One region of the Ensifer sp. Root31 genome, then DNA from elsewhere that is predicted to be linked to it. Evidence: predicted binding sites of a transcription regulator. Region 1 holds the regulator's gene; each other region holds the start of a gene.
What was found. The regulator PhoB, encoded in region 1, activates phosphate uptake and scavenging genes when phosphate is short. The targets are predictions, from matches to a motif close to TGTCATNNANCTGTCAT.

Region 1 (2,203 bases):
GAGATGGGCGGGCTTGCCGAGCAGATGGTGGGCGAATCCGTTCGTGCGCTTGTCAATTCTGACCTCGCCTTGGCGCAGAAGGTGATCTCCGACGACACCATCCTCGATGAAGCCGAACGCCAGATCGGCGAAAAGGCAATCGTCACCATCGCCAAGCGCCAGCCCGTTGCTGCCGACCTGCGCGAGATCATGGGATCGATCCGCATCGCGTCCGATCTGGAGCGCGTCGGCGACCTCGGCAAGAACAACGCCAAGCGTGTCATCGCGGTTGCCGGCTCCGGCATCCCGCGCAAGCTGGCGCGCGGTCTCGAACACCTGGCAGAGCTTGCGCTGGTGCAGCTCAAGGAAGTCCTCGACGTCTACGCTTCCCGCTCGCCGGAGAAGGCCAACAGCATCCGCGAGCGCGACGAGGAGATCGACGCGATCTACACCTCGCTGTTCCGCGAGCTGCTCACCTACATGATGGAAGATCCGCGCAACATCACGCCCTGCACGCATCTTCTCTTCTGTGCCAAGAACATCGAGCGTATCGGCGACCACGCCACCAATATCGCCGAGACGATCTACTACATGGCGACGGGCGCGCAGCCGGAAGGCGAGCGTCCGAAGGACGACAATACGTCGACGCTGGGTGCCGTGAAGGACTAACGCATGTCGCGCAAAAGTGCGCAGCGGTTTTGCGATAACGACATGTGCAAAAACAAGAACTTAAAGCACAACAAGCGCATCTTAGAGATCGCGACGCGCTTTAAGACCCGGATACGTTCGAGTGCCTGCTTATGAACCTGCTCCGGTCGCAGCCCTGGTTGCGGCCCTGCTCTACTGCGTCTGAAGCTATACGTTTTCGCGCGTGCCTATGAAAACGCGCGGAGTGCTCCAGATTCTATATGTTCGAGCATCTCTTTGCGTTCGATCGAACGCGAGACGCTCTGGGTAAGGAGACGTTGCCTGATGTTGCCGAAAATCGCCGTTGTCGAAGACGAAGAGGCGCTGAGTGTCCTGCTGCGTTATAACCTCGAAGCCGAAGGGTTCGATGTTGATACGATCCTGCGCGGAGACGAGGCGGAGATCCGCCTACAGGAGCGCCTCCCGGATCTCCTGATCCTCGACTGGATGCTGCCGGGCGTTTCCGGCATCGAGCTTTGCCGCCGGCTGCGCCAACGTCCGGAAACCGAGCGCCTGCCGATCATCATGCTGACGGCGCGCGGCGAGGAGAGCGAGCGGGTTCGTGGCCTTGCCACCGGCGCCGACGATTATGTCGTCAAGCCGTTCTCGACCCCGGAGCTGATGGCCCGTGTCAAGGCGATGCTGCGGCGCGCCAAGCCCGAGGTCCTCTCGACGCTGCTTCGCTGCGGCGACATCGAGCTCGATCGCGAGACCCATCGCGTGCATCGCCGCACCCGCGAGGTCCGCCTTGGTCCGACGGAATTCCGCCTGCTCGAATTCCTGATGTCGTCGCCGGGCCGGGTGTTCTCGCGCTCGCAACTCCTTGATGGCGTCTGGGGCCACGATATCTATGTCGACGAGCGCACCGTCGACGTGCATGTCGGTCGCTTGCGCAAGGCACTGAATTTCTCGAGCATGCCTGATGTCATCCGCACCGTTCGCGGTGCCGGCTACTCGCTCGAAAGCTGAGCCAGCCGGCCACTGCAGCGCCGCGCATCTTAATGGACGCGCAAAGGTCGCTGTTGCATCTTGAATTGCGGCATGTTTCCTTGAAGCGAATACGAACCAGGGAAACATGCAGCAGCCAATAAAAAAGGGGCCGTGCGGCCCCTTTTCTGCATGTGGTTTTCGGTCGTCTCAGCGAGCGCGACGGCGCTCGGAGGTCGGCTGATAGGCAAGCCGCGCATGGAATGTGCAATAGGGCGAAGCTTCCGGGGAATCGTTGCCGCAGAAGTGGAATTCTTCCTTGAGCGGGTCGCCGATCGGCCATTTGCAGGTGCGCTCGGTCAACTGCGTCAGCTCCAGGCGGCGCGACATTGGCACGACCACATCCGTCTGGATGCGGAAATCCTGTTCGGCGACGAGATCGACTTCGACCTCTTCCTTGAGCACGGTCGCGCCGGCCGCACGGGTAACCGTCCGTGTCGTGACGCGCGAAGCGTAGTTCGGAGCGCGCGGCGCCGAAGTCGGGCGCTGCTTCGGCCGGGTCGCGGCGGTGGTTCCGCCAGCCTTGGCCCTGCCGGGCAGGCTCAGCCGG
Region 2 (2,203 bases), on a different contig from region 1:
GGTCGAGACGACGACGCGCTTGATCTTGGCGTGGTCGTGCAGCGGCTTCAGCGCGACGACGAGCTGGGCGGTCGAGCAATTCGGATTGGCGATGATGTTCTTCTTGGTGAAGAGCGTGATCGCGTCCGGGTTCACTTCCGGCACGATCAGCGGCACTTCGGAGTCGTAACGCCAGGCCGAGGAATTGTCGATGACGACGCAACCCTGCTGGCCGATCTTCGGCGAATACTTCAGCGAAACCGCGCCGCCGGCCGACATCAGGCAGATATCGGTATCGGAGAAATCGTAGTTTTCGAGGTTCTTGACCTTGAGCGTCTTGTCGCCGAAGGAAACTTCCGTGCCCTGGGAACGGGCGGAAGCAAGGGCGACCACTTCATCGGCGGGAAAGCCGCGTTCCGAAAGGATGTTCAGCATCTCCCGGCCGACATTGCCGGTGGCGCCTGCGACTGCAATCTTGAAACCCATGATCTAAGCTCTCTTTTTTGTCTCTCCTCGTCGGGTGGAGGGGGAAACCGCGCGATCCGCCGCGAGGGTTCCTGTCCCCGGCCAAACCGGGGAGAGAGCGGAGGGCCAGAGACGTCAGACGGTTTTCGTCGTCGTTTTGGCCGTTGTTTTGAAGGAAGCTGGAAAACGCATATCCTGCCCGGCGATTTCTGCCAGGACGCTGCTGTCAGCGAAGTTGTGTTCGCGGCGAAGCATGGAATGCCTTCCTTTCCGAGGCTCGTAATAATTGTTTCTATCGGCGAGTCAAGCGTGCGATGCTTGGCGCCTGCAAACGTGATCGCAATGTCATGTCGCTGTCATCGCCGGGCGTTACGACCGCGCAATCCGACACCTCAAAGGGACGATTGCCATGCGTATGCTTCTTGCCACCCTCTTTGCCACGACGGTTCTGGCCCACGCCGCTCAGGCCGCAGACGTCTATCCCATTGATCGCGCGACAATTCTTGCCGGTTCCCCGTTCGATTTCAAGGTCGAGCTCAAGAGCGCCGTCAAGGCGGAAGACATCAAGGTGACCGTCAACGGCCAGGACTACAAGGCAGCGCTCGGTGCCGAAGCCGCCTATGTCGCGATGGAAAAGGGCAAGGAAGACAAGGAGCTCGGTTCGGCCCTGCTCCTGCGCAACGCTATAATTGGCGCACCGGGCAGCTACAAGGTCGAAGTGACGGCTGGCGGAGAGACGAAGACCGTGACCTGGCACGTCTATGCCACGGCGGAGCAGCCGAAGGTCAAGAACGTCATCTTCCTGCTTGGCGATGGCCTTTCGGTTGCGCACCGCACCGCCGCCCGCATCATGTCGAAGGGCATGACCGAGGGTAAGGCCAATGGCCGCCTCAACATGGACGACCTCGAGCGCATGGCCTTCATCGGCACGTCGGCGACCAATTCGATCGACACCGACAGCGCCAACACCATGTCGGCCTACATGACCGGCCACAAGACCGTGATCAACGCCGTGGGCGTCTATGGCGACCGCACGCCCGACAGCCTCGACGATCCACGGGTCGAGACCATTGCCGAAGCGCTGCGCCGCCAGACGCAGAAGTCGATCGGTCTCGTCACGACCTCGGAAATCGAGGACGCCACGCCGGCCGCCGTCGTCGCCCACACCCGCAACCGCAGCGACAAGGCCGAGATCGTCGGCATGATCTACGACGTCAAGCCGGAGGTCATCCTTGGCGGAGGCTCGGCCTATTTCCTCGGCAAGGAGACGCCCGGCTCCAAGCGCAAGGACAACCAGGACTACATCAAGCTTTTCCAGGAAGCCGGTTATGCGCTTGCGACCGACAAGAGCGAACTTGCCAATGCGCCCGCCGACGGCAAGCTTCTCGGTCTGTTCCACACCGGCAACATGGACGTGACGCTTGATCGCGAGTTCCTGAAGAAGGGCACGGTCGAAAAGTTCCCCGGCCAGCCAGGCCTTGTCGACATGATCAAGACCGCGCTCGACAGGCTGTCGAAGAACGAAAACGGCTTCTTCCTGATGGTCGAGGGCGCCTCGATCGACAAGATGAGCCATCCGCTCGACATGGAGCGCGCCGTCGTCGAGACCATCGAGTTCGACCAGGCGGTCGGCGTTGCCCGCGCGTTCGCGAAGAACAACCCGGATACGCTGGTTGTCGTGACCGGCGACCATACCCATGGCGTCTCACTGCTCGGCATCATCGACGACACCGTCGAGGGCAAGGAAGGCCGCGACAAG
Region 3 (2,203 bases), 400 kb from region 1:
CTTGGTGATCTTCGAGCCCATGGTGTGCACGATGCGCCAGCCGCCCAACAGCGTGCCGAGCGCGATCGCCGCCTGGCAGGTGATCACCACCCAGAACGGCACATAGAACTCGGAGCCGAGATAGCCCTGCGAGAACAAGAGCACGGCGATGATGCCCATGGTCTTTTGCGCATCGTTGCCGCCGTGGCCGAGCGAATAGAGCGACGCCGAGACGAACTGCATCACCCGAAAGGTACGGTCGACAGCAAAAGGCGTCCGGCGCACGAACAGCCAGGAAACGATGAGGATCAGGAGCAGCGCCAGGAAGAAGCCGATCATCGGCGACATCACGATGGCGCCGACCGTCTTCAAGAGACCGGTCCAGACGATGGCATCGCCGCCAGTGCGGGCTAGGCCGGCACCGACGAGGCCGCCGATCAGCGCATGCGACGAACTCGACGGAATGCCGAAGATCCAGGTCGCGATGTTCCAGACGATCGCCCCCATCAGGGCCGAGAAGATCACCAGCGGCGTAACGATGCCGGGATCGATGATGCCGCGTCCGAGCGTCTCGGCCACATGCAGGCCGAAAAACAGGAAGGCGATGAAATTGAAGAACGCCGCCCACATGACCGCATATTGCGGCCGGAGCACCCGGGTCGAAACGATGGTTGCGATCGAGTTGGCGGCGTCATGCAGCCCGTTGAGAAAGTCGAAGAACAGGGCGATTGCAATGAGGGCGACGAGCAACGGCAGGGCGAGCGTCGCGTCCATCAGACGTTCTCGATCACGATGCCGCTGATCTCGTTGGCGACGTCCTCGAAGCGGTCGACGACCTTCTCGAGCTCGCCGTAGATCTCGCTACCGATAATGTAGGCCATGGCATTGTTGGCACCGTAGCGGCGGAAAAGATCCTTCAGGCCCTGGTCGTGCAGCTCGTCGGACCGGCCTTCGATGCGCGTGACCTCTTCGGCGATGGCGATGAGCCGGCCGTGGTTGACGCCGATGCGATTGAGCAGCGGAATGGCCTCGGCGATCAGGTGCGCCGCCTGGACGACGATGACGCCCATTTCCTTCATGCCCGGATCGAAGGTCTTCTGCTCGTAGAGCCGGATGGTCTTGACCGTCTTGTGCATCATGTCGATGGCATCGTCCATCGACTGGATGAGATCCTTGATGTCGCCACGATCGAACGGCGTGATGAAGGAGCGACGAACGGCCAGAAGCACTTCGCGGGTGACGCCGTCTGCCTCGTCTTCAAGCGCGACGATCCGGTCGCAGTGCTTTTCGAGATCGTCGCCGCCGGCGAGGAGCTTGTCGAGCGCTTCGGCGGCACCGACGACGGTACGCGAATGTTGCGCGAAGAGATCGAAAAAGCTGTCTTCGCGGGGAAGGAGTTTGCGGAACCAAGCCAGCATCACAAATATATCCGTTCGTGGATTGTCATGCGGCTGTCATATTGTACGCAAGCGATCAAGAAAAGCGCTGAACGACTGGGATTATAAGGCTTTCCCCGCCGTTATCGCGCAATTTTGCCTGGAAATGACTCAGGTCACCTTTCGTCTTGCCTTAAAGCCCGCTTTCGTCCTACTGCATAGCTCCTTAAATCGGCATCGATTTATGGAGCTATGCAGCAAGTGTTGCAGCGTCCTTTGCACGTCCTGTTCGACGCGTGGCGCTGCGACTGGCGCCGACGTCGAATCCGGACCCGAAATGCCACAAAAGGTCTTTCTCAATCGCCTGAAGCTGAGCGAGTTCCGCAATTATGCGGCGCTGTCGCTGGCGCTCGACCAGAGGCACGTCGTGCTGACCGGCGAGAACGGCGCCGGCAAGACCAATCTGATGGAAGCGGTGTCGTTTCTGTCGCCAGGCCGTGGCCTCAGGCGTGCGGCCTATGCCGATGTCGCTCGCGTCGGCGCAAGCGACGGCTTCTCGGTCTTTGCCGAAGTCGTGGGCATGGAAGGCCCGGTCGAGATCGGTACCGGCACGGCCGGCACCAGTGAGGGGCAATCACGACGCCTGCGGCTGAACGGCACGACAGCGAGTACGGTCGATGAGCTGACCGACCATCTGCGCGTGCTGTGGCTGACGCCGGCCATGGACGGGCTCTTCACCGGCCCGTCGGCCGATCGCCGCCGTTTCCTCGATCGGCTGGTGCTTTCGCTCGATCCGGAGCATGGGAAGCGCGCCAGCGAATTCGACCGTGCCATGCGTAGCCGCAATC
Region 4 (2,203 bases), on a different contig from region 1:
ATGATATTCGGTTTCAAAGAGGTGCCCTTGACGTGGGCCTTCGATCCTGGCGGGCGTCAGATGCCGGCCAGTGCCAGCGGCTGGAGGCCGGCAGATGCCGTTTGTTCCTGCGGAATGGCCGCCGGAATGTTGATGCTTGTCGAGGTCATCGATTCCTCGATGCCCGTATCGGCGCCGTAGATCTCGGCGACGGCGGCCGCCGTCAGGTCCTTCGGCTGGCCGTCGAAGACGACGCGGCCGTGCGCCATACCGATGATCCGCTCGCAGTAGTTGCGCGCCGTGTCGAGCGTGTGGAGATTGGTGATTACGGTGATGCCGTCGCGCTCGTTGATGTCGCGCAGCGCGTCCATGACGATCTTGGCGTTGAGCGGGTCGAGCGAGGCGATTGGCTCGTCAGCGAGCAGAACCTTCGGCTGCTGCATCAATGCGCGGGCGATGGCCACGCGCTGCTGCTGGCCGCCGGAAAGCGTGCCCGCCGCCTGCAGCGCCGTCTGCTCGATGCCGAGGCGCTCCAGCGCGCCGATCGCCATGATGCGCTCTTCGCGGGTAAACATGTTGAGGATGCTCAGAACCGTCGAACGATGGTTCAGGCGACCCAGCAGCACATTGGTCAGAACGTCGAGGCGCGGCACCAGATTGAACTGCTGGAAGATCATCGCGCAGTCGCGCTGCCAGTTGCGCAGTGCGGCACCGCGCAGTGACGAGACTTCCGTGCCGGCGAACTCGATCGAGCCGGACGACAGGTCGACCAGGCGATTGATCATGCGAAGCAGCGTCGACTTGCCAGCGCCGGAGCGGCCGATCACGCCGACCATCTGGCCCTGGGGAATGTCGAAGGTAACCGAGCTCACGGCTGTCTTCTTGCCGAACTGGCGGGTTACATTCTTCAACTGAAACATTTCTAGCAGGTCCTCTTTCGGGGAGACCGGTCATCGGTATGACACCTGCCATATCGGCGCTTCATGAAAGCGAAATGTCAGTTTCTTGTAGTTTATGTTACAGTTCACAGCCTCGCCGACATCCTTAACGGAATGTGACAATCGCAGCGGGATGGAGGTGCGTTGTCGCTACCTCAGGAAGCGCTCGGGGTTGAAACCGACTGGGTCAAGGCCGTTTGCGGCGAAGCTTTCGGGCGCCGGTAGGCCAATCAGCAGGTTTGCGGCAAGCGCGCCTAGTGCCGGCGACGTCAGAATGCCGTAGCCGCCCTGGCCGGCAAGCCAGAAGAAATCCGGACGATCCTTGGCGTGACCGATCACCGGCAGCTTGTCCGGTGAAAAGCTGCGCAAGCCAGCCCAGCTCTTGAAGATGCGGCGGACCGGGACGGTCGTCGCCTCTTCCACGTAGTGGGCGCCCCAGGCGACATCGATCTCCTCGGGCTGCACGTCCGTCGGTTCGCACGGCGTGGCGTCGGCAGGAGAGGCAAGCAGCCGCCCGCCTTCGGGCTTCATATAGAAGTCCTCGTCGATCTCGTTGATCTCGGGCATTGTCAGGGCATCGATCTCCGCGGGAAGGTCCACCGTGATCGCGCTGCGGCGATGCGGCACGATGCCGACCGGCGTCACGCCGAAGAGGCTTGCGACCGGGTCGGCCCAGCCGCCAGCCGCATTGACGATGACCTGGGCATGGATCTCGCCGGCATTCGTCGAAAGCACCCAGCCATTTGCCTCGCGGCGCGGAGCCACGATGTCGCTGCGCTCAATCACCTCGGCGCCATGGCGACGTGCGCCGCGCAGGTAACCCTGCAGCAGGTTCTCGACCTCGATGTCCCAGAAATTCGGGTCATAAAATGCGGCCGCCACATAGTCGCGCCGAAGAATCGGTACGCGGGTGATTGCTTCGTCGACAGTCAGCCTTCGCAGGTCGGGATTGACAGCGCTTTCCTCGGCTAACACCGCCTCAAGCCGTGCCACTTTCTCCGCATTGGCGATCATGACGCCGCCACGCTGCTTCAACAGCGGTACGTCGGAAAAGCCTTCGGGAGGCTGATCGAAGAAAGTCTTGGAGATCGCCGCGAGCTTGCACACTTCAGGGGCGTTGTACCGCAGAACGAATTCGGCGGCGGAGCGCCCGGTGCTGTGATAACCGAGCCCGTCTTCCCGCTCGATGACGGCAACGGAGCGGTGCGGTGCCAGAAAAAAGGCCAGCGAAAGGCCGGCAATGCCGCCACCAACGATTGCCACATCAAATTCACGCATGTCCCGAC

Region 2: ASD00_RS10245 (alkaline phosphatase) is a predicted target of PhoB. The motif match lies at 788-804, and genes of this name have one in related genera.
Region 3: ASD00_RS02610 (DUF47 family protein) is a predicted target of PhoB. The motif match lies at 1,421-1,437, and genes of this name have one in related genera.
Region 4: phnC (phosphonate ABC transporter ATP-binding protein) is a predicted target of PhoB. The motif match lies at 963-979, and genes of this name have one in related genera.

Annotation. Positions count from the first base shown of each region.
Region 1 covers NZ_LMCO01000001.1:136,405-138,607, reverse strand. The annotation lists gene phoU (phosphate signaling complex protein PhoU) at 1-648, shown strand, start outside; gene phoB (phosphate regulon transcriptional regulator PhoB) at 952-1,635, shown strand; gene ASD00_RS00655 (GcrA family cell cycle regulator) at 1,804-2,203, opposite strand, start outside.
Region 2 covers NZ_LMCO01000009.1:6,136-8,338, reverse strand. The annotation lists gene ASD00_RS10250 (aspartate-semialdehyde dehydrogenase) at 1-465, opposite strand, end outside; gene ASD00_RS10245 (alkaline phosphatase) at 854-2,203, shown strand, end outside.
Region 3 covers NZ_LMCO01000001.1:531,705-533,907, forward strand. The annotation lists gene ASD00_RS02605 (inorganic phosphate transporter) at 1-753, opposite strand, end outside; gene ASD00_RS02610 (DUF47 family protein) at 753-1,397, opposite strand; gene recF (DNA replication/repair protein RecF) at 1,693-2,203, shown strand, end outside.
Region 4 covers NZ_LMCO01000065.1:48,790-50,992, reverse strand. The annotation lists gene phnC (phosphonate ABC transporter ATP-binding protein) at 57-899, opposite strand; gene ASD00_RS33230 (FAD-binding oxidoreductase) at 1,068-2,195, opposite strand.